3 regions of the Rhizobium sp. BK538 genome follow, and region 2 is predicted to be linked to each of the others. Evidence: riboswitches for the same ligand, from Rfam matches in the RefSeq annotation. Region 2 holds a riboswitch; each other region holds the start of a gene.

Region 1 (9,576 bases), on a different contig from region 2:
ACGATCGGTGAGGCGATCGGTGAACCGATCCTCTTCCACAAGCTCTGCACCAAGGCGGAGCTGAAGGACAGGGTCGCCTCACTCCTGACCGACGTCGGCCTGCCCACGCGTTTCGCCCAGCGCTATCCGCACGAGCTTTCCGGCGGCCAGCGCCAGCGTGTCGTCATTGCCCGCGCGCTCGCCTGCCGGCCGAAGTTCATCGTCTGCGACGAGGCAATCTCGGCGCTCGACGTCTCGATCCAAGCGCAGATCATCAACCTGCTGCTCGATCTGCAAGAGAAGTATGGCCTGACCTACCTGTTCATCGCCCATGACCTGGCCGTCGTGCGCCATATCAGTACCCGTGTCGGCGTCATGTATCTCGGCCGCCTGGCGGAGCTCGCGACGCGCGAGGAGCTGTTCGAAAACCCGCTGCACCCCTACACCAAGGCTCTGCTCTCCGCCGTTCCCGAAACCGATCCGGAACTGGAACGCACGCGCAAGCGCCAGATCCTGCAAGGCGACGTGCCGAGCCCGCTCAATCCGCCGAGCGGCTGTCGCTTCCATTCGCGGTGCCCAATCGCCATGGACGTGTGCAGCAAGGTTGTGCCGGAATGGAAGGAAGCCAAGCCTGGCCATCTTGTCGCCTGCCACGCTGTCAACGCAGGACAGACCGCATGATGCTAAAGGTCGCGATCATCGCTGACGATTTGACCGGCGCGCTCGACACGGGAACCCCCTTCTTCGACGCCGGACTTTCCGTCGCTGTCGCGATCGACGTCGGGGCCATATCGGAAACGCTTGCGACCGATTGCGAGGTCGTGGTGGTCAACACGGCTTCAAGAGCTCTCCCGGAGGAGGAAGCGGCAAGGAAGGTCAGCGCTGCGGCGAAGGCCCTTCTTGCCGCCTCACCTCAAATCGTTCTGAAAAAGATCGACTCCCGGCTTAAGGGGAATGTTGCGGCAGAAAGCGAAGCTTTGACTGCCGTCTTCGGTCACGGGGCAATCGTGGTGGCACCAGCCATTCCCGATCAAGAGCGTTTGACCCGCAACGGTCACGTCGTCGGTCGTGGTGTCGACAAGCCGCTACCGATTGTCGAACTTTTCGAGGCAAATAACGGCCAAGTGATCGTCCGCGATGCTGAAACGCACAGCGATCTCGACCGGGTGGTTGGCGCTTACGACTGGAAGACGACCCTTGCCGTCGGCGCCCGCGGTATCGGAGCTGCACTTGCCCGCAAGATCGGCCAACCGAACAGGGCAAGCAAACCTTTTGCCGCATCGAGCCGGACTGTCTTCGCTTTCGGCTCCCGCGATCCGATCACGACAGAGCAGATGACCAAGTTGCAAGTTTCCGGCGCTTTGACGTCAACCATCGATGCGCCCATGGGAGCGTTGACGTACGAGGAACGATTTGGCCTACCAATACTTTTGCGGTGCACGGGCGAAATCACCGGCGAAGCTGCAGCAGTTGCCGACCGCTTCGCGAAAGGCGTAAAATCGGTCATAGAGATGATGCGCCCGGAAATGCTGGTGGTCGGCGGCGGCGATACGGCGTTGGCAGTGTTTCACGCACTCGGAATTCGAGTCCTGAGGCCACAGGGCGAAATCGAGGCGGGTATTCCCTGGTTTGACGTCGTAACGTCAGATGGCCTGCGTTTCCGATGCGCGGTTAAGTCCGGGGGCTTCGGTAGTTCTGATAGTTTGGTAAGACTGATTGCACAGAATCAGGCGGCATAAGACAATGCCGGCGGGGAGAATGAAAGTGGACGAAGCAAACGGTGTATCGGCGAATGCGCAAGCGGCGCCTGCGGCTAAGCCGGAGCGCGGCAAGGCCGTCAAGCTGGTCGATCGGGTCTTCGACCAATTGCAGGAGCGTATTCGCTCGGGAAACTATCCGCCAGATTCACGCCTGCCTGGTGAGCACGAGCTTGCATCGATGCTTGGTGTCTCGCGCCCCATCGTGCGCGACGCGTTGGCACGGTTGCGCGATCAGGGGATCGTCTATGCCAGGCAAGGAGCCGGTACCTTTGTCAGCGCCCACGGCTCACCAACGGCGCAGCTTTCCTATTCGCCGGTCAAGACGATCGCCGACATCCAGCGCTGCTATGAGTTTCGCCTGACGATCGAGCCCGCGGCCGCCTACTTTGCCGCCAAGCGCCGTGACGAGGCGGCGATTCAGAAGATTGCCGCAGCGCTAGCCGATCTGCGTGAGGCAACCAGCCACCAGCTTCATCGCACCGACGCCGACTTCACGTTCCATCGTGCGGTCACGGAAGCTGCCAACAATCACTACTACACGGCCTCGATCGATGCCCTGAAGGCGCATATCGCGGTCGGCATGCACCTTCACGGCCTATCGCTCCTTGGTCCGCGTCAAGGCCTTGAGCAAGTCTATGAGGAGCACAACAAGATTTACCTCGCTATCGTCGAAGGCCGCGCGGAAGATGCGCGGGCGCTGATGAAGGCGCATCTCGAGGGGTCGCAGAACCGCCTCTTCGAAGGCCGTGCGCTGGACCTTTCGATGTAGGCTGCGGCAGTCGGCTTGACAGCTCGGCTGCTCTGGCTCTAACCTTTTCACATTCACCAGGGGGGTCCCGGCAGGGGGCTGAGATACTGCTATCGTGCGCAGTGACCCGTTGAACCTGATCCAGTTCATACTGGCGTAGGGACGGTGCAAGCGCTCGAAGGCATTGGATTCTCGCGTGGAATCCGTGTCGGCGTCTTTTCATCATTCCGGCTGAGGACTGGGTCTCCAAACCTAAAACTTGGAGCCTCAACCATGAATATTGCCGCAAAGAACATCACCCCGGCCGTTACGACAGGCCCATTGCCGGCCTCTCGGAAAATCTACATTCCGGGGGAAATTCACGCCGACATCCGCGTGCCGATGCGCGAAATCAGCGTCCACCCGACATCAGGGGAACCGCCGGTCACGGTCTATGATTCCTCAGGCATCTATACGGTCGAAGGTGCTGACATCAGCATCGAGCAAGGGCTTCCGGAACCGCGTCGCAATTGGGTCCTCGCTCGCGGCGATGTCGAAGCCTATCAGGGCCGCCAGGTGCGCCCTGAGGATAACGGCTTTGCCAGTGGCGAACGGCTGACGCCGGAATTTCCTGCCAAGCGCCAGCCGCTCCGCGCAAAGGACGGCAAGGCCGTCACCCAGCTCGCCTATGCCCGCGCCGGCATCATCACGCCCGAGATGGAGTTCATCGCGATCCGCGAAAATCTCGGCCGCAAGGCACAGGCGGAAGCCATCACGCGCGATGGCGAGAGCTTCGGCGCTCGGATTCCGGATTACGTCACCCCGGAATTCATCCGGCAGGAAGTGGCTGCCGGTCGTGCGATCATTCCCGCCAACATCAATCACCCCGAATCCGAACCGATGATCATCGGCCGGAACTTTCTGGTGAAGATCAACGCCAATATCGGCAACTCCGCCGTCACCTCTTCCATGGCCGAAGAGGTCGAGAAGATGGTCTGGGCGGCACGCTGGGGCGCCGATACCGTCATGGATCTTTCCACCGGCCGCAACATCCACAACATTCGCGAATGGATCATTCGCAACTCTCCACTGCCGATCGGCACCGTTCCCCTCTATCAGGCACTGGAGAAGGTCGAGGGCATTGCCGAGAACCTGACCTGGGAAGTCTATCGAGACACCCTCATCGAACAGGCGGAGCAGGGCGTCGACTACTTCACGATCCATGCCGGGGTGCGGCTTCACTACATCCCGCTGACCGTCAACCGCGTCACCGGCATCGTCTCGCGTGGCGGCTCGATCATGGCCAAGTGGTGTCTTCATCACCACCGCGAGAGCTTCCTCTATGAGCACTTCGAGGAAATCTGCGACATCTGCCGCGCCTATGACGTCTCGTTCTCGCTCGGCGACGGCCTGCGTCCGGGTTCAATTGCCGATGCCAACGACGCCGCGCAATTCGCCGAACTGGAAACCCTCGGCGAACTGACGAAGATCGCCTGGGCTAAGGACTGCCAGGTGATGATCGAAGGCCCCGGCCACGTGCCGATGCACAAGATCAAGGAAAACATGGATAAGCAGCTCGCCGTTTGCGGCGAAGCACCGTTTTATACGCTGGGGCCGCTGACCACCGACATCGCACCGGGCTACGATCACATCACCTCCGGCATCGGTGCTGCTATGATCGGCTGGTTCGGGACGGCGATGCTCTGCTACGTCACCCCGAAGGAGCACCTGGGTCTCCCCGACCGCAACGACGTCAAAACCGGTGTCATCACCTACAAGATCGCCGCTCATGCCGCCGATCTCGCCAAGGGACACCCGGCAGCTCAATTGCGCGACGACGCACTGTCGCGCGCCCGCTTCGAATTCCGCTGGGAGGATCAGTTCAACCTGTCGCTGGATCCCGAGACAGCCCGCAGCTTCCACGACGAGACACTGCCGAAGGAAGCGCACAAGGTGGCGCACTTCTGCTCCATGTGCGGCCCGAAGTTCTGCTCGATGCGGATCTCGCACGACATCCGCGCCGAGGCGCAGAAGGAAGGGCTCGACGCCATGGCGGCGAAATACCGCGAGGGCGGCGATCTCTATATGCCGATCGACGCCACCCAAGGGTCGCGTGACTGAGATGCATGTCCTAGTCAAAGGGGCCGGCGTTGCCGGCCTCGCGGTCGCGCACGAACTCAGTCTTCGTGGTGTCGACGTCACCGTTGCGGATCCAAGCTCTAGCCAAGCAGCCTCCTGGCTCGCGGGCGGCATGCTCGCGCCCTGGTGTGAGCGTGAAAGCGGGGACGAAGCCGTCTTGCTGCGCGGCCGCGATGCCATCGACCGGTGGGACACGATGCTGTCGGGCGAGGTACACCGAAACGGAACGCTGGTCGTTGCTCCCGCGCGCGACCAAAGCGAACTCGATCGGTTTGCCGGTCGCACCAGCGGCCATGAATGGTTGGGCGAAGAGCAAATCGCCGCGTTGGAGCCGGCTTTTGCCGGGCGCTTCAGGCGGGCCCTGTTCTTCGCGTTGGAAGGACATCTCGATCCAAGGCGCGTGTTGGGTCTGCTGCGAGAAAAGCTCCTCGCCCGGCGTGTCGCATTCATCGAGCAAGTCACCGAACATACCGACTACGACGACATCGTGGACTGCACGGGCGCAGCACGAATCGGGCAAACGAGCGGACTTCGCGGCGTTCGCGGCGAAATGCTCTATCTGGAAACCCGCGAAGTTACCCTCGCCAGACCCGTTCGCCTGCTGCATCCCCGCTTCCCCGTTTATGTCGTTCCGCGTGGAGATGGCCTCTTCATGGTGGGCGCCACCATGATCGAGACGGAGTTCGGCGGTCCGATCTCGGCGCGTTCGATGATGGAGCTGCTGAACGCCGCCTATGCAGTGCATCCCGCCTTCGCGGACGCTGCCGTCGTCGAAACCGGCGTCGGCATCCGCCCGGCATTTGCCGACAATTTTCCCCGCGTGGTCCTCGAGCATGATGCGGTCGTGCTCAACGGCCTCTATCGCCATGGCTTCCTGCTGGCGCCCGCAATGGCCCAGGACGCTGCGGACCTTGTCTTCTCCAGAACTGAACCAGGAGGAAAAAGCCGATGAAACTGATCGTCAACGGCGAGCATCACGACCTCATTGCACCAACGCTGTCCGAACTGCTGACGCTGATGGAATACGAAGGCGACTGGCTGGCGACTGCCGTCAACGGCGAAATCGTCCACCGCGAGGATCGTGCCGACCACGCACTCAACGACAACGATCGGATCGAAATCCTGTCGCCGATGCAGGGGGGCTGACCATGCTTAAGCTTTACGACACCGAAGTCTCCTCTCGCCTGCTTCTCGGTACCGCACGATATCCCTCACCGGCGATCCTCGCGGAGGCCGTGAAGCGATCGAAAACGGAGATCGTCACTATCTCCCTGCGCCGCGAGACAGCCGGTGGGCGAAATGGCGGTACCTTCTTCGAGATGATCAGGGCGCTCGGCGTTCGGATTCTGCCGAACACAGCCGGCTGCCATGGGGTCTCCGAGGCCGTGCTGACGGCTAAGATGGCACGCGAACTGTTCGGCACCAATTGGATCAAGCTGGAAGTGATCGGCAATCACGATACGCTTCAGCCCGATGTTTTCGGCCTGGTGGAGGCCGCACGCATTCTTTCAGCCGACGGCTTTCAGATCTTTCCTTACACGACCGACGACCTCGTGGTGGCGGAGAAGCTGCTCGAAGCGGGTTGCCGCGTATTGATGCCCTGGTGTGCCCCAATCGGCAGTGCCGCGGGGCCGCTGAACCTCACGGCGCTGCGCTCCATGCGCGCACATTTCCCGGACGTTCCGCTCATCATTGACGCCGGCATCGGTCGGCCATCGCACGCGGCAACCGTCATGGAGCTCGGCTTCGACGCCGTCCTCTTGAACACCGCCGTTGCCGGCGCCGGCCACCCGGTTGCCATGGCCAGTGCATTCGCCAAGGCGATCGAATCGGGCCACGAGGCCTTCGGTGCCGGCATGCTGGAGCCGCGCGATGTCGCGGTTCCGTCGACACCGATCATCGGAAAGGCCGTATTCGCATGAAGCTCGATCCCTTTTATCTCATCGTCGATAGTGCCGAGTGGATTGCGCGGCTGGTGCCGCTCGGCGTCAAGCTTGTGCAGTTACGGATCAAAAATAAAACAGCGGTCGAGCTGCGCGCCGAAATCCGAACAGCAAAGACAATTTGCGCTGTGCATGGCTGTCAGCTGATCATCAACGACTACTGGCAGCTTGCCGTTGAGGAAGGATGCGATTTCGTCCACCTCGGTCAGGAGGATCTGGAAGCGGCCGATCTCGGCACCATTCGTGCCGCCGGCTTGAAGCTCGGGCTGTCAACCCACGACGATGCTGAACTCGATACAGCGATGGCGGCAAAGCCGGATTATATCGCGCTCGGCCCGATCTATCCGACCATTCTCAAGCAGATGAAATGGTCGCCGCAAGGACCGGAACGCCTCCGCATATGGAAGGCGCGAGTGGGCGCCCTGCCACTCGTTGCCATCGGCGGGTTGAACGCCGATCGCATCGAGACCGTCTTCGCCCATGGAGCAGATAGCGCTGCTGTCGTTACTGACATTACGCTGAGCGCTGATCCGGAGGCGCGAACGAGGCAATGGCTTCACGCCACGGCGTCCCGGCGGACAGTGTTTACCGGCGCATAACCGCACGCGGCGGCCGAGATGGCGGCCCCGCGTGCTTTTGTCCCTCCAAAAATCATTGAATTGCACACGACGCTTCGCCATGTTGGTGTCGGGGCTGAATAACAAGTTGGGCTTGGCACGTATGTTACAACGGACCGAGGAAACGGATGTCGCGCTGATCGACAGGCTTCAGCAAGGCGCATTCAATTATTTCCCGAAGCACTACAATCCCGACAACGGGCTGGTCGCGGACACGTCCATCGCGGGTGTTCCCTGCAGCATCGCCGCGGTCGGCTTTTCCCTGTCGTCCTATCCCGTCGCTGTCGAGCGTGGCTGGATGCAGCGCTCCGACGCGATCGAGTACACGCTGAAGACGCTTTGCTTCTTTGCCAACGGTCACCAAGGTCGTGAGCGGCATGCGATCGGCTATCGCGGCTTCTTCTATCACTTTCTGCATATGGACACCGGCCATCGGGCCTGGAACAGCGAGCTGTCAACCATCGACACCACGCTTCTGGTTGCAGGCATGTTGACGGCCGCGGCCTATTTTGATCGCAATACCGAAGCCGAGACGGAGATCCGCAGGCTCGCGAACTTGGTTTACGAGAGAATCGACTGGCACTGGGCGCTGAACAAAGGCCAGACCATTTGCATGGGCTGGAAGCCGGGCAGTGGCTTCCTGCGCTGGCGCTGGCAGGGCTACGACGAAGCGATCCTGCTTTATACGCTGGCGCTGGCTTCCCCGACGCATCCGATCCCGACGTCGAGCTACGATGCTTTTACCGCAAGCTACTCCTGGATGCTGTTCGGCGACCAACCTTATGTCTATGCCGGCCCGCTCTTCATTCACTTTTTCTCGCATGCCTGGATTGATTTCCGCGGAATCCAGGACAAGGCGATGGCCGATCGCAACTGGGATTATTTCCGCAACACCCAGGTATCGATTGCCGTGCAGCGTGATTACGCGGAGCGCAATCCCGGCCACTTCGTCGGCTACAACAAGGACGTCTGGGGTCTATCCGCCTCGGATGGCCCGCCTCCGACGCGCAACATGCGTGGCGGTCGCCATCCGCGCGTGCTCGGCTATGCTGCGCGCGGCGCACCGCTCGGACCAGATGACGGCACCATCGCACCCTGGGCCGCGCTCGCGTCGCTACCGTATGACCGCCAGGCGTCGCTCGATGGCCTTCGCGCCCTGATGTCCACGTATCCGAACCTGCTCTACGAGGATCGTTTCCCCGGCGGGTTCAATCCGACCGTGAAGACCAAGCGACCGGAAGGCTGGGTGGACGATCGCTGCGTCGGCATCGATCAGGGACTTCTTGTGATGACGATCGAAAACGATCGGTCCGACTTCATCTGGGGCCTGATGCGACGGTCACCCGTCATCCGGCGCGGTCTTGAACTGGCGGGCTTTAGCGGTGGCTGGCTGTCGGAAGACGAAGGCTCTGAACTGAAGATCGCCTGATCAGCGGCTTCCGAGAACGTGCGCCTTGCCGGCGATATCGAGACGAACACGATCTCCGCGCTCCGGAAGCGCCACGCTCGATGTCTTGATCATGATCGGCGGCAGGGCCACTCCCTCAAGCGACACGGCGACAGTGCAGGTCGCTCCACCGAATTCCACTTCGACGACACGTCCGCGATAAGTCTGCTCGCTTTCATCAGCAACGACCCTGATCTGTTCGGGCCGTAGCATGATCTCGACCTTGCCCTGGCGGTCCCCGTCGACCGCCACGCGGCCGAGCGCGCAGTCAGCAAAGCCGTTGCGAACGATCGCCGGAAGCATCACGGCGTCGCCGAGGAACAGGGCTGTCTCCCGATCGAGGGGCTGCAGGTAAACCGATTGCGGCGACCCGGCCTGGATCAATCTGCCTTCCCGCAGGACGGCAACCTGATCGGCAAAGGAGAGTGCTTCCGCCTGATCATGAGTAACGAGGATCGTCGTGATACCTGCGGACTGAAGAACGCGCGCCACGGCCTTCCGCATATTCTCGCGCAGTCCTGTATCGAGTGCCGAAAACGGTTCGTCGAGCAACATCAAGCGCGGCTTGCGGCCAAGTGCGCGGGCAAGGGCCACACGCTGCTGTTGGCCACCGGAAAGCTGGTGCGGCCGACGGGTGAGCATGTTGCGGTCAAGCTCGACCATATCAAGCAGCTCGATAATGCGTCGTTCGCGATCGGGCGCACCGCGCTCGAAGCCGAAGCCGATATTGTCGGCGACACTCAGATGGGGAAACAGCGCGCCGTCCTGCGACACGATACCGATGCCTCGTTTGTGTGCGGGCACCGCTACAGGACCGTCAGCCAGAAGCTCATGGTCGAGCGTCACGCGACCGCCGTCGGGTTGCTCGAAACCGGCGATGATGCGCAGCAGCGTCGTCTTGCCCGACCCTGAAGGCCCGACGACGGCAGTGCGGCTTCCGGCGGCAACATCGAGTGAAATATTC
Region 2 (9,576 bases):
GATCGCCGTCATCATTCGCAGCATCGACGCGGTCAAGAGTTTCGACATCATCTATGCGATGACGCAGGGCGGACCGGGCACTGCCTCGGAGACGATCAACATCTATCTCTACAACACGGCCTTTTCCTATTACGACATCGGATACGGCTCGGCCATGGCCGTTATATTCTTCGTGCTCATCGTGGTGCTATCCTTCGTCCTTTTGATGGTCAAGCAGCGCGCCAACTGGTCCGATGGGGAGGCACGCTGATGAAGCGCAAGGCACTCGATCGCATCGGACTTCTCTTCGTGGCGCTGGTGATGATCTCGCCGGTGGTCCTGTTCTTCCTGTGGATGATCTCATTGTCCCTGAAGTACGAGATCGATAACGGCGCCTATCCGCCGATCTTCATTCCTGAACGTTTCGCCTGGTCGAACTACGTCAAGGTGTTTAAGGAAAACAACTTCTTCCTTTACCTATGGAATTCGGTTCTGGTCACCGGGGCGGCGACGCTCCTGGCGCTCGTTATCGGCGTGCCGGCCGGTTATGGCATTGCCCGTCTGAAGGCTGAGAAATCCGCTGTCGTGATCATGATTGCCCGCATGACACCCGGCCTTTCCTTCCTGATCCCGCTCTTCCTGCTGTTCCAGTGGCTGAACCTGCTTGGCACGCTGTGGCCGCAGATCATCATCCATCTCGTCGTTACCGTCCCGATCGTCGTCTGGATCATGATCGGCTATTTCGAAACGACGCCGATGGAGCTGGAGGAAGCTGCAAGCATCGACGGGGCAACACCCTGGCAGGTCTTCCGATTGGTGGCGCTGCCGATCGCAAGGCCGGGGATCGTCGTTGCCTTCATCCTGTCGGTCATCTTCTCGTGGAACAATTTCGTCTTCGGCATCGTCCTCGCCAGCCGCGAAACGCGCACGCTCCCCGTTGCGGTCTACAACATGCTGTCGTTCGAGCAGGTGAGCTGGGGTCCGCTTGCCGCGGCAGCCTTGATCGTCACCTTGCCGGTGTTGATCCTGACAGTCTTCGCACAGCGGCAGATCGTTGCCGGCCTGACGGCAGGTGCCGTGAAGTGACGTCTGCGATTGCGATGGAGGAGCGACAGAAGCGGGCGAGGCACGTTCTGTGTATCGGCGCTGCGCTCCTCGACACGCTCTTTAGAGTTCGTGTCATGCCGACCGGGCAAGGCAAGGTCCTGCCATACGATATGTTGCAGATTGCAGAAGGCATGGCCTCAAGCGCCGCCTTTGCGGTTGCAAGGCTTGGCGGGAAGGCCAGCCTCTGGGCTGCCGTCGGAGACGACGAGACCGGCGAGCGCATCATCGCTGATCTCGCTGAAGGCGGCATAGACACCCGTGGCATGCGTCGCGTGGCAGGCGCCCGCTCGGCCGTGTCGACGATCCTGGTTGACGACGGCGGCGAGCGCCTGATCATCCCCTTCTACGATCCGCGGCTGCATCAGGTCGTCAATTCGGTTACGGCTGACGATGTCGCGGCATTCGATGCGGTTCTGGTCGACGTGCGCTGGCCAGAGCTTGCATTACAGACGCTGCTCGCTGCCGGTGAAGCAGGTATACCTGCCATCCTCGATGGTGACGTGGCGCCCGTCGGAGTGATCGAGACACTGGCGCCTGCCGCAAGCCACATTGTTTTTTCGCAGCCGGCCGCAGAAAGCCTCACGGGGACGGCGGAGGCGGTATCGATGATCCGTCTGCTGAAGGAGCGCTTCAGCCAAGCCTTCGTCAGTGTGACGTTCGGGGAAAAAGGCTCCTACTGGTTCGATGACGACAGCGCCTCTATCCGCCATCTCGAAGCACCGCGTATCACGGCCATCGATACGCTGGCGGCAGGCGATATCTTTCACGGAACCTTCGCGCTGACGCTTTCCGAGGGCTTGGCGATCGAGGACGTGATGCGCGCGTCATCGATGGCGGCGGCCATCAAATGCCAGCAATTCGGAGGGCGCCTCGGGGCGCCCGATCGAAGAGAGCTTGCGGCTGCGCTACTGAACTGGCCGGCTAGGGCTCTCGATGTCACCGCGCCGCCGGATTCGGCGTAAGCCTTTGGTATCAAGCGGCCTTCGAGGCGGTCATGGAGCAGCCGGAGGCCTTGAGCGCCCCTTCCACGACCTCGACGAACAGCTTGCGGAACCAGACCGAGCGGCCGTCGGCGTGATCAACGCGTCGGTAGAGCATCGTAACCGGGTCTGCGGGGAGCTCGATTGGCGGGGCCGAGACTTCAAGGCCGTGCAACTGTGCCATGCAGCGGGCGATCGACTCCGGAATGGTCGCGATCGCCGGCATTGCCCTCAGGGCTGGCGGCAACGCCGAAAAGCGAGGCACGGTGGCGACGACCTGACGGCTTAGACCGACCTTCGCAAGAACTGTGTCGATATTCGTTGCCGTATTGCCTTCAAAGGACACGGTGACATGCGCGGCATTGACGAAGTCTTCCAGCGTCAAGGGTGCCTTTCGCTTCATTTGCACGGGGTCGTAGACGCAGACCGAACACTGACTGAAGAGCGGTTGCCTAACATGCCAGGATGCCGGATCCTCGTGAACCGCAACGCTGAAATCATAAGCGCCGTCGTCGAGCATGCGGGCGGAATCATGCTTGTCCGCAGCGACACCGATCAGCCGTGCGCCCGGTGAGAGTTCACGCAGGCGCGCGACGAGCGGCCCGAAGAAAGCCGATTCCAGATTGTCGCACATGCCGATCTTGAACTCGCCCTGCCAGCTCTTGGGATCGAAGGCATCAGGCGGCCGGATCGCGCGCTCGATCCCCGACAAGGCATCCTCGATCGCAGGCGCAATGGCAAGGGCACGCGCCGTCGGTTGCAGGCCTCGCCCTACCCGCACGAACAGTTCGTCATCAAGTGTCTCTCGCAGCCGCTTCAAAGCGGCCGACAGGCCCGGCTGACCGAGGAGAAGCCGCTCGGCCGCACGAGAGACATTGCGCTCCTGCATCAATACCGAGAAGGCCAGCAGGAGATTGAGGTCTATCTTTCGGAGGATCGCATCATTCATCATTCTCAGTAATACCTGGCATGGTTACTATCAATTTGCAATAGGTTCAGTAGGTGTACATTTTCTCGTTCCCTGACGCTCAATCTTCCTCCCATGGCGTCGGCAGAAAGGAACGATCATTCATGACCAACTCCCGTTCTCCAGGTACAGCGAGCGTAGCATTGCTGCTGCTCTGCGCTGCCAACTTTCTCGATGCAATGGACGTATCCACGATTGGCGTCGCGCTTCCGGCGATCCAGGCCGAGCTCGGCATGAAAGCGACATCCCTCCAATGGGCGGTCAGCGCCTACGTGCTTGGCTATGGCGGGTTCCTGCTGCTGGGCGGGCGCGTCGCGGACGTCTTCGGCCACCGTCGCGTCTTCCTCTGGTCGCTCGGCATATTCGCTGCCGCCAGTATTGCGGGCGGTTTTGTCGATAGCGGCCCGACTTTGATTGCCGCTCGCTTGATAAAGGGCATTGCCGCGGCGTTCACAGCACCGGCTGCCCTTGCCCTGCTCCTGTCGGTGTTCGGCGAAGGGGCAGCCCGTGCGAAAGCGCTTGGCGTCTTTGCCTCTACCGGCGCGACCGGCTTCGTCCTCGGCATGGTGCTCGGTGGGGCCGCGACCGTTTTCAGCTGGCGGGCAACGCTTGTCATGGGCGCGCCTGTCGCCGTCATCGCGCTGGCGATTGCTCCCTTCGTCCTGCCAGCGGATCAACGTCGCAGCGGGCCGCGTGCGACGTTCGACTGGGCAGGCGCAATGACGATCACGCCTGGACTTTTGCTTTTCGTCTTTGGCATTACCAATGCTGCGGCCGAGGGCTGGCAGGCAGTGCCAACCTGGGGAGCACTGGTGGCGGCCACCGCTTTGATCGGTCTCTTCCTCATCGTCGAATCTCGCCATTCTGATCCGATGGTACCGCTTGCGATATTCCGGCGGGCAAAGCTTTCCCACGCCAATGCCATTGCCGCGCTGTTCCAGGGCGTCTATGTCGGCTTCCAGTTTATCGCGACCCTCTACTATCAGACCGTGGTCGGCTGGTCGGCCTTTGCGACCGGCTTCTCCTTTGCCTTCGGCGGCGTCTGCGTCATGTTCCTGGCGCCACGTTTTGCCACGATCGCGCAAAATCGCGGTACGACCGGGCTGATGACACTCGGCGTAGCGCTGCAGGCCATAAGCTATATCTTCTGGATCCTGAGTGTCGGCCACATCAACCCCATCTTGCTGGTTGCGCTGTCGCAGATCCCGCTCGGTGTGGGTTATGCCATGACCTACCCCTCCGTGCAGGTTGCCGCCCTCTCCGACGTTGGCGAAGACCAATCCGGGCTTGCATCCGGGCTGTTGTTCGCGTCCTTCCAGATTGGTGGCGGTATCGTCCTTGCGGCAGCTTCGGCGATCTTCGGTGCGGCCTCCGGTTTTGGCTGGGATCCGTATTTTGCCGGCATCACATTTGTCGCCGTCCTCTCGGTCCTCGTCACACTTGCTGCGGCACTCGGCCCGAGATCGTCTCTTATCGACCGGAGCATCTATCAGGCAGCGGAATAGTCCCTGACCACGTCGCACGCGACGTCGCCGGGTTCTTGCCCGGCGGTGTCCATTTTATGGATGACAGATGCGTGCTTCTCTGCCACAACAAGCCAATGAGAGACAGGGGCGCCCTCCTGATGGTGGGCTGAGAAGCACCCTTTGAACCTGAACCGGATAATGCCGGCGGAGGGAGTCGCTCGGGACTTCCAGCTTCCCGCGCAAGTCCTCGCGCCTTTCCTCCCCGATTGAAAGGCGCACCATGCCAGACCAAACCTCACCGGGAACGTTGCTGAGCCACTTGCGCGCGCGACCGCCACTCGTCCATTGCATTACCAACTTCGTTGCCATGAACATCGCGGCCAATGTGCTCCTGGCGGCTGGTGCTTCTCCCGCCATGGTGCATGCGCAAGAAGAGGCTGGCGAATTTGCCGCGATCGCTGGCGCGCTGACAATCAATATCGGTACACTTTCGTCAGGCTGGCTGCGCGGCATGGAGACGGCCGCCATCGCGGCCGGTCAGTCTGGAAAACCATGGGTTCTCGATCCGGTCGCCCATTATGCCACGGGGTTTCGTCGTGCTGCTGTGGACCGGCTGCTGGAGCTCGGCCCCGCCGTCATTCGCGGCAATGCCTCCGAAATCATCGCGCTTGCCGGCGGCGCAAGCCGTGGCCAGGGCGTGGACAGCCGCGACGGTGTCGAGCAGGCCGAGGAATCCGCACGCCTGCTCGCAAGGGTGCACGGAGCGACCGTCGCAGTGACCGGCGTTGTTGATTTCGTCACCAACGGCGAACGGGCGGCGCGCATCGAGGGGGGCTCGGCGTTGATGCCTCAGGTGACCGCGCTTGGGTGTTCGCTGACCTGCCTTGTGGGCGCCTTCGTGGCGGTTCGGCCCGACGCACCCTTCGAGGCAACGGTTGCGGCACTCGCGACCTTTGCTGTTGCCGGTGAAACGGCGGCCAGCAAGGCGGACGGCCCGGGCTCGTTTTCCTGGCGGTTCCTCGACGCGCTTGCAGGGCTCGACGCCTCACTTCTCGATCGCCACGCACGGCTGCGCTGTGCATGAAGAACATCGATCTTTCACTTTACCTCGTCCTCGATCCCGACCTTTGCGCCCGCCTAGGCATGGTGGAGACGGCGCGGGCGGCAGTCGCGGGCGGAGCGACGGTCGTGCAACTGCGCAACAAGCAAGCGGATACGGCCCGGATGATCGAGACCGGGCGGGCGCTCAAGGCGGCTTTCTTTGGCACCAGTGCGCGGCTCATCGTCAACGATGACGTCGAGGCCGCGGTCGCAATTGGTGCCGACGGTCTTCACATTGGGCAACAGGACATGGATGCACCCACTGCCCGCGCACGGATTGGGCACGACATGATCCTTGGGCTCTCGGTCGAGACCGAGGCGCTGGCCGCGGCGGTCGATCCGGCAATCGTGGATTATGCCGGCATCGGCCCGGTGTTTGCGACGCCGACAAAGGCGGACCACAAACAGCCGATTGGTTTTGCCGGGCTCGCGCGTCTGGTGCGGATCTGTCGCGTTCCCGCCGTCGCGATCGGCGGCTTGAAGGCGGATCATGTCGGAGCTGTCTTCGCGGCCGGCGCTGACGGTCTTGCGGTCGTCTCCGCGATCTGCGGCACCCCTGACCCAGAGGCTGCCACCCGCGACATCGCTGAAAACATTCGAAAGGTTCACGGATGATCCGCAACGTTCTTTCCATCGCCGGCTCCGATCCCTCGGGCGGCGCCGGAATCCAGGCCGATTTGAAGGCGTTCTCTGCCCGTGGCGTCTACGGCATGGCAGTTTTAACCGCGCTGACCGCGCAAAACAGCCAGGGTGTTTCCGGTGTCCATCTGGTTCCTGCCGCTTTCGTTGCCGACCAGATCAAGGCGGTCTTTGCCGATGTGCGCGTTGACGCGATCAAAATCGGTATGATTGCGAACGCCGAAATCGCCGGCGCCGTCGCCGATGCAATCGAACCGCACAAAGGTATACCGATCGTGCTTGATCCGGTGATGGTCGCCAAGGGTGGCGCCTCCCTCCTTGATCTGTCGGCGGTCGAAGTCCTTACTCGGCGCCTGCTGCCGCTTGCGACGCTGCTGACCCCCAACCTGCCCGAAGCTGCGGCACTCCTGCATGGACCTACGGCTGAGAGTCGTGCGGAAATGGCTGATCAGGCGCAAAGCCTGCGTGCATTGGGCCCGCAGGCCGTGTTGATCAAGGGTGGCCATCTGCCTGGGCAGGAGAGCCCTGATGTCCTGGCCACAGCCTCGAGGTTGAGCTGGTTCGAAGCGGCGCGGATACCAACGGCGAACACGCATGGCACCGGCTGCACGCTGTCAAGCGCGCTTGCCGCCGAACTTGCAAAGGGCGCCGCGCTGCTCAAGGCAGTGGCGGATGCAAAGGCCTACCTCGCCCAGGCCGTCGCGCAGGCAGACACGCTGACAGTCGGTTCCGGTCACGGACCGGTTCAGCATTTTCACGAGCTTTGGCCAACGCCACAGCTCGACCGACATTGAGGCACCCATCGAAACGCGGTGGCTATACCGCAGACCAACATTGCAGGCGTTGGCGGTGATGAGCAAGCTCCGCCGGCGGCGGGCCCGCCGCCCAGTTGAAGGGGATGAAAATGGCGACTGGAACCGTCGAGTTTCTGCCAAGCGGGGCCTCAGCGTCAGCCGATTTGGCACTCGTGGTCAGGAGGAGAATTCTTCCCGCACCATGGTGTCGAGATGTCCTGCAATCAAGCACCCACGCGGCGGGGGCGATTTCAGCGTGCGAAACATGAACGTACACGAACCGTTTTGCGATGGCCGTCGAGCATTGCTACGTTATAAGCTAGCCCTACATTCCGGAAGAGCCCTCTAGCGGTAGCCGATGCCTAGTCATCCCAAATCCTCGACCAAAAGTGGCAATGACCCAACCACGGCTGCCAATCGCCCGGCAAATTTGGAGTTCGCTGCCGACCACGTTGAGCCGCAGGCGCCTGCCTCGGACCCATCGGGAGGGCCCGGCTCATCCACCCAAGCCGCCTCCCCGGAACAGCCTCCCCGCTCCTTTGGTCAAAGCAGACAGGCGGCGCACAATCTACTGGGTGCGCTTCGCCATGATTTACAGGCAAGTTTCGCCTTCACAAGGGCAAGGGCCAAGACGGCCGTTTCCGACTTGAGAGCGAAGCTCACGGCATCAATGCCGCTGGACGCCCCATCAACTGTCCACGAACTTGGCAAGTGGTTCGCGGCTGCTCTGGTTAAAACGCGGGGCAGTGTTCGTGGCCTGCGTACAAGGCCCTTCGAAAATCGCCGGCATGCATCGCTTAAGGCGGGCTGGTGGAAGATCTCTATAGCATTGACCTGTCTTGCCGGCCTCCTCCTTGCGGGAAGTGTACTCGTGTGGGCGCTAAAGGACGTACCCTGGGGCGAGATCCGGGACGGAACATTGAAGCCCGTCGTGATACTGGAAACTGCTGACGGGGAACCGTTGGTAAGACAGGGGCCTTATCAGGGACCGTATGCGCAATACAACCAGTTTCCGCCACGTCTGATCGATGCCGTCCTCTCAATTGAGGATCGGCGGTTCATGGATCATTTCGGCATCGATGTCAGAGGAATCGGAAGGGCGCTCCTGCGAAACGTCGAAGCTGGTTCGGTGGTAGAAGGCGGCAGCACGATCACCCAACAGCTCATCAAGCTGCAATATCTCGACAGCGATCGAACAATAAAACGAAAGATACAGGAGGTCGTCATCGCCCTTTGGCTGGAGTGGAAGCTCGGCAAAAGGGAAATCCTGACGCGCTATCTCAACAGCGCCTATCTTGGGGCCGGCGCGACCGGCATGCCGGCTGCCGCGCGGATCTATTTCAATAAGGAAATCGGCGCCCTCAACCTGCCTGAATCGGCGATGTTGGCGGGATTGCTGCGGGCGCCGAGCCAGTGGAATCCCATCGACAATTACGAAGGCGCCCGGCAACGCGCCTTCGTCGTTCTCGACACGATGGTGTCCAATGGCAAGCTCACCGCATCGCAAGCAGAGGAAGTCAAGGCGAGCTTCGCCGAGCTGCATCCGACGACGCCGATACCGCGCTCCGGAAGCTGGTTTGCCGACTGGATTTCGCCGCAGGCAAGCGAAATCGCCGGTTCCTCGCCGGGTTCGACCACGGTGCGCACAACGCTGGTACCGCACCTACAGCAGATCGCCGAAAGGGTCGTGAGAACAGCCTTGGACGGGGAAGGAAAGGCTGCCAGAGCAAAGCAGGCAGCATTGGTTGCGATGACGCCGGACGGCGCGGTCGTTGCCATGGTCGGCGGGCGCGACTACAGGGCCAGCCAGTTCAACCGCGCCGTCACAGCGATGCGGCAGCCAGGCTCCACCTTCAAGCTGTTCGTCTACTACGCAGCCCTGAAGGCTGGGCTCACCTTGTCTGACCGGATTCTGGACGCGCCAATCGACATCAACGGCTGGTCGCCGGAAAATTCGGGCGGCAGCTATCGCGGCTGGGTAACGCTTGCCGAGGCCTTCGCCCGGTCGTTAAATGCCGCAACGGTGGCGCTTGCCGAAGAGGTCGGACTGGACAATGTGATTGCTGCCGCGCGAGAGCTCGGCATCAACGCGCCTCTTGCCAACACGCCGTCTCTGGCGCTCGGCACTTCCGAAGTAAACCTGCTTGACCTCACCAGCGCCTATGCGTCCGTCCATCTCGGCAGGGCGCCCGTCGAGCCCTGGGGGATCATCGACTTTCGGGCGGCCGGAGAGACGAAAACCTTTCGGGTTGGCTCACAAGCAAGGCCGAATGTCGACCTTTCGACCTACCAATCAGATCTCCTCGACCTCCTGCGGTTGGTGGTCGAGCGTGGCACTGGACGTGGAGCCGACCCTGGCACGTTTGCGGCCGGGAAGACCGGCACCAGCCAGAACAATCGCGATGCCTGGTTCGTCGGCTTCACGGAACCGTTGGTTGCCGGCGTATGGGTGGGCAATGACGACGATACGCCGATGAACGGGGTCACTGGGGGCGCCTTGCCAGCGCATATCTGGCGGGACTTCATGCGGGAGGCGATGACCG
Region 3 (9,576 bases), on a different contig from region 2:
CGTGATCGATCGGCGATCGGCAGTCGAGAGTTTCATCGCTGGCTCAATACCCAGGCCAATGTTGGTGAAAATATCGAGATGCGCAAACAGATTGTTGTCCTGAAAGATGAGGGAGACGGGTCGTCGCGCAGGGTACTCGTCGGTCACATCTTTTCCCGCGATCAGAACGCGCCCTTGGGCAGCCGTGTCGAAGCCGGCGAGCAAATTCAGGAAGGTCGACTTGCCGGCTCCGGACGCACCCGTCACGGCAATCACGGCGCCGGCGGGAAGACGGCAATCGAAGTGAAAGTCTTGCGTGCCAAGTTGGAGGCCGACATCGTGCACTTCGATCGCGAACTGAGGATCACCCATGGACAGCCACCTCCCGGCGCGCGGGGCCCATAGTGCCGGCGATCGTGAGCAGCAGGCAGACGATGCCAAGGATCAATGCCAGCCCATCCGCATCGTTCGTCCGATAGCTACCCATGCGGCTATAGACGAGCCAAGGCAACGTGACGAAACTGTCCGAGCCGAACAGCGCGACGGCGCCGAGATCGCCGAGCGACAGCGCCATTGCAAACGAAAATGCCGTGAGCACCGGCTTGAACAGGGCTGGCATATCGATCAGACGTAGTTGCACCCAACCCATGATACCGAGGCTCGCCGCAAGTTTTTGTGTGCGGCGCTTATGAACGATGAACGCCGGCTCGAGGACACGCATCACAAAGGGCAAAGACATCAAGGCGTTGATGGCGACAATCAGCAGCGGAGCGACGGCGCTCACGTCGCCGAAACCTCTCAGCGCAAGGAACCAGCCCGTCGCAAGGACGATCGGCGGCACGAGCAACACCAATGACGACGCGCCACCCATGGCGGCAAAGAACGCTCCTGCGCCCGTAGCCCCGGAGCGCCGGAGAAGCGCCGCCCGGCGCGCACTCACCAACGTCATCGAGATCAGCAAGGCGAGGATGGCCGCAGAGATCGAAATGGCAAGGCTGGTTGCAGCCGACTGCCAGAAGATGCGTTCGCGCAGGAGCTTCATGAGATCAGACCGAAGGCCAGCCAGAAGCACCGACATCAAAGGTAGACCGAGGAACAGGGCGGCGAGCAGTAGGACGCCGCCATCCGCAAGCCGTGCACCCGGCAACCCGCCATCCGGCCGCCTGAGAGCCTTGCCGGCCGTCATCCCCTCATCCCCAGGCGCAGGAAGAAACGACAGCGCCCCAAGGATCACCGATGTAAGGACAATTTGCAGTAGGGAAAGAACGACGGCCCGGCCAGGGTCGAAATCAAAACGCAGCGATTGATAGATGGCAACCTCGACGGTCGTCGCGGCTGGCCCACCACCCAGCGTCAGCACCAGCGTGAAACTCGTGGCGCACAGCATGAAGATCAGACCGGCGATACCGGGAATGACCGAACGCAGAACCGGCCATTCAATGAAGCGGAAAATCGAGCCAGGCCGCATGCCGAGACCACTCGCCATCAACCAGTATTCCGCTGGCACGCGCTCTAATGCCGCCAGCATCAAGCGGCAAGCCAGCGGCATGTTAAAGAAGATATGCGCCAACAGGATCCCGGAAAGCCCGTAGATGCTGATCGGTTCCGCCATGCCGAGCTTGAGCAGCAGCGCGTTCATAAGGCCCTGCCGCCCCCAGATACCGACCAACCCGAGCGCCCCGATCAGAACAGGCAGGCCCATCGGCACAGCCATCAGCCGAATGATCCACATGCGTCCGGGGAAATGCTGCTGGCGCGCCAAGGCCTGAGCGACGGGAATCGCAAAAGCGATCGATAGCAGCGTCGAGAGCAAGGCCTGCAGCAAGGTGAAACGCAGGACCCGCAGGATGTACGGTTCAAGCACCGCCGCCAGAATGGACGAAGCACCGCTCGAGAGAAGCAAGGCGAAGACCGCAAGGCCGACGAAAACGGCAATGCCGGCAAGGCTTAGCGCCCCGCCCAACATCACCCGCCGCATCTCCGCCTTGGTCAAAAGCATCAATTCATGCTCATGGCAGCCAGCCACTCATCGATCCAGGCTTTGCGGTTCTCCGCGACTTCCTCCGAGCTCATCAGAAAGGTCTTTGACGGATTCACGAGCTTGCCGAACGCATCGGGCAGCGGTTGCGACGTCGCCGAAACCGGCATCATCCAGTTGTTGGTCGGAATGGTATCCTGGAAGCCCGGCGTCACCATGAATTTCAGGAAATCGCGCGCAAGCTCTTTGTCCGGCGCATTCTTAAGCAGGCCCGCCACTTCGATCTGTATGTAGTGGCCCTCTGAGAATGCAGCCGCCTGATAGCGGTCCGTATTTTCCGCAACCATGTGGTAGGCAGGCGAGGTCGTGTAGGAGAACACCATCGGCGCCTCACCCTTGGTGAAAAGTCCATAAGCCTCGGACCAGCCGGGCGTTACCGTCAACACCCGCTTTTTGAGTTTTGCCCAAGCCTCAGGCGCCTTATCGCCGTAGACGGACTTTACCCACAGCAAGAGACCGAGCCCGGGTGTCGAGGTGCGCGGGTCCTCAATGACGATCTTTTGCGAAGGGTCTCCTTCGACCAGATCCTTCATGCTCTGCGGCGGATTTTTGATCGTCCGGGTGTCGTAGATGACGGCGAAGTGGCCATAATCATAGGGCACGAATACATCGTCCTTGTAGTCCCCGGGCACTTTGAGTGCACTGACGTCGACACCACTCGCATCGAACAGGCCGGTTGCCTTCGCTTCCGTGGTCAGGTTCGTGTCCAGGCCGAGCACGACATCTGCCTTCGTACCAGTGCCTTCGAGCTTGAGGCGCGACAACAGCGCCACGCCATCAGCCACACTGACGAAATTGACGCTGCAGCCGCAGGTCTTCTCGAATGCTTCCTTGACCTTCGGCCCCGGACCCCATTCCGATGTGAAGCTCTCATAGGTGTATACGGTGAGCGTCTTGTCTGCCGCCCGTGCGCCTGGGCCGGCAAGGCCGACAGTCGCGACAAAGGCCGTGGCAAACAGCAAACAGCTTGTGAATTTGAACATGGCACCTCTCCTCTGGTTTGCTTGAAGGGGAAAAGGGCGGTGCCAGATGTCACGCGTCTAATCCCTCCGCCGGTGTTAGCCGGATCAGGTTCCGCGGGTTGGCTTTCAGCCTCTCAGCCGCGCACCGAATGGGCACGGGCACCCCGTTAGAGCGTTTGCAGATGTATCGCCACGCTTGGTGTCTTGCAAGTGGCGGCCTTAGCCCGCCACTGGCATTTATTCCGCTGCTTCGGTGCTGGCTGCCGGCCGCACCTCGGCCGCGCGCGGCAGCTGCGTCGGTTTCAGCATCAAGGCGGCGCAAAGGCCAATGAGCGCGATCGCGCAGGACGCCATGAAAAGCGGTGTGAACGCATTGGCATAGGCGTCGGCCACCGCCTGACGTGTCGACTCCGGCAAAGCCACCAGCATTTTCGGCGTCAGCTGCTCGATGTCAGTTACGCCGGGAATGGACAGTCCCGTCTTGCCGAGCTGTGAGCCAACGATCGCGCCGTAAATCGAGATAGCAATCGATGCGCCGCCCATGCGCGACAGCGTCACCGATCCCGTTGCGGCGCCGACGTCGCGCGCTGGAGCCGCATTCTGAACGCCGATGACCGGCACCTGTTGCGCAAGGCCGACGCCGAAGCCGTGGAGGGCCATCACTGCTCCGATCAGCAGGACCGGCGTTCCCGCATGAACCTGAGTGAGCAGCACGAATGCGATGGCACTGCAGGTCAGGCTTGCTACGGCAAACGGCTTGTAGCGCCCGGTGATGGAGATGATACGGCCCGCAGAAAGCGACCCGCAAACGATGCCGCCGGTCAAAAGAATGAAGAACGCGCCGGCCGCCGAGGGTGAAAGACCAGTCGTCGTCTGCAGGAACAGCGCGAAATAATTGACCATGCCGATGCCGATCGCGCCGCTCATGATCGACATAACAAGCAACAGGCTGAACGTGGAATTGCGGAACAGCGACAGCGGAACAATTGGCTCGGCGGCGCGGCGCTCGACGCGAATCCATCCGATGACTGCAGCAACGCCGAGTGCCATGATGACAAGGTTCTGCGGGGCCACCAGCGAACCGAAGAGCTGAGCGCCATCGGCAGCCAGCACGAAGCTCGCCGTCGTCCAGGCGAGCAGCAAGGCTCCGGCATAGTCGATCTTCGGACGGCGGTTCGGCTTCCGGTAAGGCAGCATGAGCACCAGACCGACAAGCACGACGAAGCCAATCGGAACGTTGACGAGGAAGATCGACCGCCAGCCGAAGAGATCGCTCATCGCACCACCGAGGACAGGCCCGATCGCACCGGATGCCATCAGCACAAGGCTGGAATAGCTTTGGTACCGCGCACGTTCGCGAGGCTCGAACAGGTCGGCGTTAACGGCGAAGATCGATACCATGATGCCGCCTCCGCCAAGCCCCTGCAACACGCGGGCTGCAATCAGCGTGTTCATGGATATGGCCAGTCCGCAGACGGCGGAGCCGATGGTGAAAATCATGATCGCGGCCATCATCACATACTTGCGGCCGAAGAGATCGCCGAGCTTGCCGTAAAGCGGCATCACCGCGCTCACGGCGAGCAGATAGGCCGAGCCGACCCAGCTGAATCGCTCGAGGTGGCCGAACTCACCGACGATTGTCGGCAGAGCCGTTGCGACGATCTGGTTGTCGAGTGTCGCCATGAACATGGCTGCCATTAGAAAAAGGAAGAGGATGAACCGCCGACGATGATCCGTCACAAGCGGCGCCGCGGCAATTTGGGTGTCCATGAAGCGTCGTTCCAGGTGATGCGTTGACTACGTTATGTGCTATTAGCATATAATTGTCAATGTCATGTTATTGACTTTGGCATATTCTCAATTGAGATGGGGCATGCTATATTTCCGGAATGAAAGAGAGCTTGATGAACCTGATCGACCCAGACGCTGCGACCGACGACCCAGGTATTCTGCGTATTGGCCAAAGCATGACCCGCATGCGCCTGATGACCGGGCGCCGACTGATCGGACGGCTCGCCATCCAGAGTGTGGCGCCCGGCCTTGAGCTGTCGCACCTTGACGTACTGGATGCCGTGCGGCGCGCACAAGAGGCCGGTGAAGTAACAGTCGGGACGATCGCCGAGATGATGCGGATCGATCCGTCGCGCGCAAGCCGCGTCGTCGCGGATATGGTCGGACGTAATATTCTGCGGCGAAAGGCATCCCAGACCGATGCGCGGCGGATCATCGTCGTGATGACGCCACTCGGACAGCGGCTGTTGTCGGAGATACGCGCGCAGAAGCTCGCATTCGTTTCCGAGGTGGTCAAAGACTGGAAACCGGAAGAGATCGAGGCATTCGGAGAACTGTTCGAAAAGTTCATTTCCGGCTACGAGGACATCTTTCAGGCGCGCATCAAGGATGTCCCTGACGAAGCCTGAGCAGCGGCCCTTTCCCTTCCCCCCTGCTTTGCGCTATGGGCAATGCGCATGAGCCAATCCACCTTTACCATTCTGCTTGGCGGCGAGTTGCAGATAACCGATCGCTTGCGTCACGCCATCTCGGGCAGCCGTTTCATTGCCGCCGACGGGGGAATGCGTCATGCGGCTGCGCTCGGCGCCGTTCCGGAGCTCTGGGTCGGTGATTTTGATTCGACGCCCGCTGACCTCGAGGGTGCTTTTCCTGATGTGCCGAAGCAACCCTATCCCGCTACAAAGGCTTCCACCGATGGCGAGATTGCGGTCTCGGAAGCGATCGCGCGTGGGGCGAAGCGTCTTGTCCTTGCAGGCGCCCTTGCGGGCGAGCGCTCCGATCATGCCATTCAGCACCTGCTCTATGCCGTCAGCCTTGCAGAACAGGGCTATGACGTACTTCTAACGTCAGGCAGCGAGGAGGCCGTGCCACTGATTGCCGGCGCAACCGAGCTGGACCTGCCGCCTGACAGCCTCTTTTCGGTTGCCGGTTTCAGCGAACTGCGCGGCCTGACGATCGAAAACGCGCGCTACCCGCTCGCCGATTTCCATTTGCCCTTCGGCTCGTCGCGTACCATTTCCAATGTCGCGAACGGCAAGGTGCGCCTTTCGCTCGAGAGCGGCCGCGCCATTGTGCTCGCCCGCCCCTGTGATCTTTCCGGAGTCTGATCTTTGGCGCCTCCCATTCTGAAACTCGATGACATCTTTCTCAGCTTCGGTGGCACACCATTGCTTGCCGGCGCCGCCCTGCAAGTGGAGCCCGGAGACAAGATCTGTCTCGTCGGTCGCAACGGCTCCGGGAAGTCGACACTGCTGAAAATCTCCGCCGGCCTCGTCGAAGCGCAGTCGGGTGAGGTCTTCCGTCACCCGTCCTCGACCGTCCGCTATCTGGAACAGGCCCCTGATTTCGCGGGCTTCAGTACCGTGCAGGCCTACGCCGAGGCTGGACTTGGTCCTGGTGACGACCACTACCGCGTGACTTATCTCCTCTCGCATCTCGGGCTGACCGGCGAGGAAGACCCCAAAAACCTCTCAGGCGGCGAAGCGCGCCGCGCCGCGCTCGCGCGTGTGCTTGCACCGGAGCCCGATATCCTGCTCCTCGACGAGCCTACCAACCATCTCGATCTGCCGACCATCGAGTGGCTGGAAGGAGAACTGCAGAAGAGCCGCAGTGCGCTCGTCCTGATTTCCCACGACCGGCGCTTCCTCGAGAAGGTCTCGACCGCAACCGTCTGGCTGGACCGCGGCACCTCGCGCCGGCTCGACAGGGGCTTTGCGCATTTCGAAGCCTGGCGCGACCAGGTGCTGGAAGCGGAAGAGCTCGAACAGCATAAGCTCGGCAAGGCGATCGAGCGCGAAGAACACTGGCTGCGTTACGGCGTCACGGCACGACGCAAGCGCAACATGCGCCGCCTCGGCGAGCTGCAAACCATGCGTTCGCAATATCGCGGCCACAAAGGCCCGCAGGGCACCGTGCAGGCAACAGTTTCCGACGCGCAGGAATCCGGCAAGCTCGTCATCGAAGCCGACAAGATCACGAAGACTTTCGGCGACCGGCCGATCGTCGCTCCCTTCTCCATTCGCGTGCATCGCGGTGATTGCATCGGCCTCGTCGGCCCGAACGGTGCCGGCAAGACAACGCTCCTGAAGATGTTGACCGGACAGCTCGCGCCGGACAGCGGCACGATCAAGCTCGGAACCAATCTGGAAATCGCGACGCTGGATCAGAAGCGCGAAGACCTCAATCCGGACGAAACGCTCGCCCATTACCTGACGGATGGCCGCGGTGAGAACTTGCTCGTCAACGGTGAACAGAGGCACGTGACGGGTTACATGAAGGAGTTCCTGTTCCAGCCTGAACAGGCGCGCACGCCGATCAGGAACCTTTCTGGCGGCGAGCGCGCGCGGCTCATGCTGGCCCGCATTATGTCGCGTCCGGCAAACCTGTTGATCCTCGACGAACCGACCAACGATCTGGATATAGAGACATTGGATCTGCTGCAGGAAATCGTTGCGGGCTTCCCCGGCACCGTCATCCTCGTCAGCCACGACCGCGACTTCCTCGACCGCACTGTGACGTCGACGATTGCGCCGGCCGTCCCGGATGCGCCTGACGGGCGCTGGATCGAATATGCGGGCGGCTATTCGGATATGCTTGCGCAGCGAAAGGGCGCCGTCGAGGAGCGGAGGAAGGCCGAAAAGGCGGCGGAACGATCGAAGCAGCAGGAAGCAGCAGATTCCGCCGAGACGGCGAAAGGAAAGGGCAAGCTTTCCTACAAGCAGAAGTTCGCGCTCGAACATCTCCCGAAGGAAATGGCCAAGGCCGAAACCGAGATCGCCAAACGCGAGGAGCGGATGGCGGACCCCGGCTTGTTCACCAAGGACCCCACCACATTCAACCGTCTGGCGGCCGAGATGGAGAAGCTCCGGGACAGTCTGACGAAAATGGAAGAGGAATGGCTGGAGCTTGAGATGCTGCGGGAGGAATTGGAGGGCTGAGGCACCCCTCGCGCCCGCTCAATCCGACCTGTCTCTGCCGCGCGAACTGGCTTTCACGTTTCATTGATTCGTCAGCGTTCGACCGGCAGGACTAAGCTGCGCCCCGTATCCGCAGCTTGCACGACGGCAAGGAAAGCAGACTATGCCACACAATCTTAAAGCATCTACCGCGCTCGTCTGGGCCGCGGGTTTCCTCGTTATTGCGTCGCACGGCGCGCTTGCCCAGGAAGCGCAGCGCGTGCGTGGCGCGATTGAAAGCCTGAGTGGCAACACGTTGGTGGTCAAAACACGCGAAGGCGCCGAGCAAACGGTGACACTGAAGCCAGACTGGAAGGTTCGCGGCATCAAGAAAGCCTCCGTCGAAGACATCAAGCCGGGCGATTTCGTTGGCGTTGCATCGCTGCCGAAAGCTGATGGCGGCGACGGCGCTCTTGAAGTGCTGATCTTTCCGGCCGCCATGAAGGGAACCGGAGAAGGCAGTCGCCCTTGGGACCTGAAGCCAAACAGCACGATGACCAACGCGACCGTCGCCAAGGCCGTGAAGGCGGTCGATGGCCACACGATCACGCTCACCTATCAGGGCAAGGAAAAGACGATATCCATCGCCGACGATACACCGATCGTCACCTTCGCCCCTGCCGGAAAGTCAGACCTTGTTGCAGGAGCGCACGTGATCGTGATGGGTGAAAGAGCACCTGATGGCACAGTGTCCGCCACAAACGTCACGGTCGGCACGAACGGGGTCGTCCCGCCGATGTAGGCGATCAGAGTGCTGGTGCGGGCGCGTTCGGCGCTTTTGCCACTACCTTCACTTCAGGCTTCGCATGCAGGGCTTCGAGATGCAGTATGCGCGGCTTGAAGGTCTCAACATAAACGTCTGACCGACCGATGTAGATCATCGCCGCGTCCGGCATGGAGGTAAGTACCTCCATCATCGTGGACTGCCATTCCGGCTCCATGCCTTCCAATACTTCGTCAAACACGATCCACTTCGGTCGTACAAGAAGCAGGCGAGCAAAACCGATCGCGCGCTGCTCGTCGGAATCAAGCAGCTTGTCCCACCGCGCCCGGGTATCAAGGCGGGAAACCAGATTGTGGAGTCCTGCCTTTTCCAGTGCCGCCACGACATCGCGGTTCTGATAGGTGTCCGCAGGCTCGGGAAACGCCAGCGCTTCACGAAGTGAACCACCCGGGATGTAAGCCGATTGCGGGACGAAAAGCATGTCGTCCGTGGGCGGCAAGCCGATCTTGCCGCCACCACACGGCCAAAGTTCGGAGAGTGCAAGGAAAAGCAGCTTACGGTTCACGTTGTGATCGCCGTTGATCATGACCTTTTCACCGGCCTTAATCGTCACCGCACTCTCGTGCACGCGGAAGCCGCCGCACTGGTCGATCTCTTCGCCAATCTTGGAAGCGATCCGCACGTGCTCCAGCGTTAGTGTTCCGGGCGGGCTGCGCTCGTAGCTGATCGTGCCCCTGAGATTGATCTCGTCGCTCATAGTGGTGAGCGCCTGCCGAAAATCGGTGACACGCATCAGCGTGGCGCGCCATTCGGCAATGGGACCGAAGTTCGCGACATACCAGCGAAGGGCCGTGTTGACCTGGTTGAAAGCACCGACCGATACCATCAGTTCGCCAAACGTCAGGC

What was found. A riboswitch is a leader RNA that binds a small molecule or an ion and turns the genes downstream of it on or off. The one in region 2 is predicted to bind thiamine pyrophosphate.
Region 1: it holds a riboswitch for thiamine pyrophosphate, as region 2 does, so the genes downstream of both, thiC (phosphomethylpyrimidine synthase ThiC) here and thiM (hydroxyethylthiazole kinase) in region 2, are expected to answer to the same signal.
Region 3: it holds a riboswitch for thiamine pyrophosphate, as region 2 does, so the genes downstream of both, thiB (thiamine ABC transporter substrate binding subunit) here and thiM (hydroxyethylthiazole kinase) in region 2, are expected to answer to the same signal.

Annotation. Positions count from the first base shown of each region.
Region 1 covers NZ_JACIFT010000007.1:151,362-160,937, forward strand. Annotated here, with positions in the region: gene FHX09_RS10725 (oligopeptide/dipeptide ABC transporter ATP-binding protein) at 1-660, shown strand, start outside; gene FHX09_RS10730 (four-carbon acid sugar kinase family protein) at 657-1,718, shown strand; gene FHX09_RS10735 (FadR/GntR family transcriptional regulator) at 1,744-2,508, shown strand; TPP riboswitch at 2,557-2,668, shown strand; gene thiC (phosphomethylpyrimidine synthase ThiC) at 2,761-4,587, shown strand; gene thiO (glycine oxidase ThiO) at 4,589-5,557, shown strand; gene thiS (sulfur carrier protein ThiS) at 5,554-5,751, shown strand; gene FHX09_RS10755 (thiazole synthase) at 5,754-6,527, shown strand; gene FHX09_RS10760 (thiamine phosphate synthase) at 6,524-7,147, shown strand; gene FHX09_RS10765 (glucoamylase family protein) at 7,269-8,594, shown strand; gene FHX09_RS10770 (ABC transporter ATP-binding protein) at 8,595-9,576, opposite strand, start outside.
Region 2 covers NZ_JACIFT010000009.1:159,233-168,808, reverse strand. Annotated here, with positions in the region: gene FHX09_RS13395 (sugar ABC transporter permease) at 1-250, shown strand, start outside; gene FHX09_RS13390 (carbohydrate ABC transporter permease) at 250-1,065, shown strand; gene FHX09_RS13385 (sugar kinase) at 1,080-2,048, shown strand; gene FHX09_RS13380 (LysR family transcriptional regulator) at 2,059-3,018, opposite strand; gene FHX09_RS13375 (MFS transporter) at 3,138-4,538, shown strand; TPP riboswitch at 4,633-4,729, shown strand; gene thiM (hydroxyethylthiazole kinase) at 4,780-5,583, shown strand; gene thiE (thiamine phosphate synthase) at 5,580-6,215, shown strand; gene thiD (bifunctional hydroxymethylpyrimidine kinase/phosphomethylpyrimidine kinase) at 6,212-7,033, shown strand; gene FHX09_RS13355 (PBP1A family penicillin-binding protein) at 7,392-9,576, shown strand, end outside.
Region 3 covers NZ_JACIFT010000007.1:188,896-198,471, forward strand. Annotated here, with positions in the region: gene FHX09_RS10895 (ATP-binding cassette domain-containing protein) at 1-351, opposite strand, end outside; gene thiP (thiamine/thiamine pyrophosphate ABC transporter permease ThiP) at 344-1,978, opposite strand; gene thiB (thiamine ABC transporter substrate binding subunit) at 1,978-3,000, opposite strand; TPP riboswitch at 3,045-3,156, opposite strand; gene FHX09_RS10910 (MDR family MFS transporter) at 3,217-4,749, opposite strand; gene FHX09_RS10915 (MarR family transcriptional regulator) at 4,884-5,399, shown strand; gene FHX09_RS10920 (thiamine diphosphokinase) at 5,448-6,098, shown strand; gene FHX09_RS10925 (ABC-F family ATP-binding cassette domain-containing protein) at 6,102-7,928, shown strand; gene FHX09_RS10930 (DUF5666 domain-containing protein) at 8,071-8,688, shown strand; gene FHX09_RS10935 (ABC transporter ATP-binding protein/permease) at 8,693-9,576, opposite strand, start outside.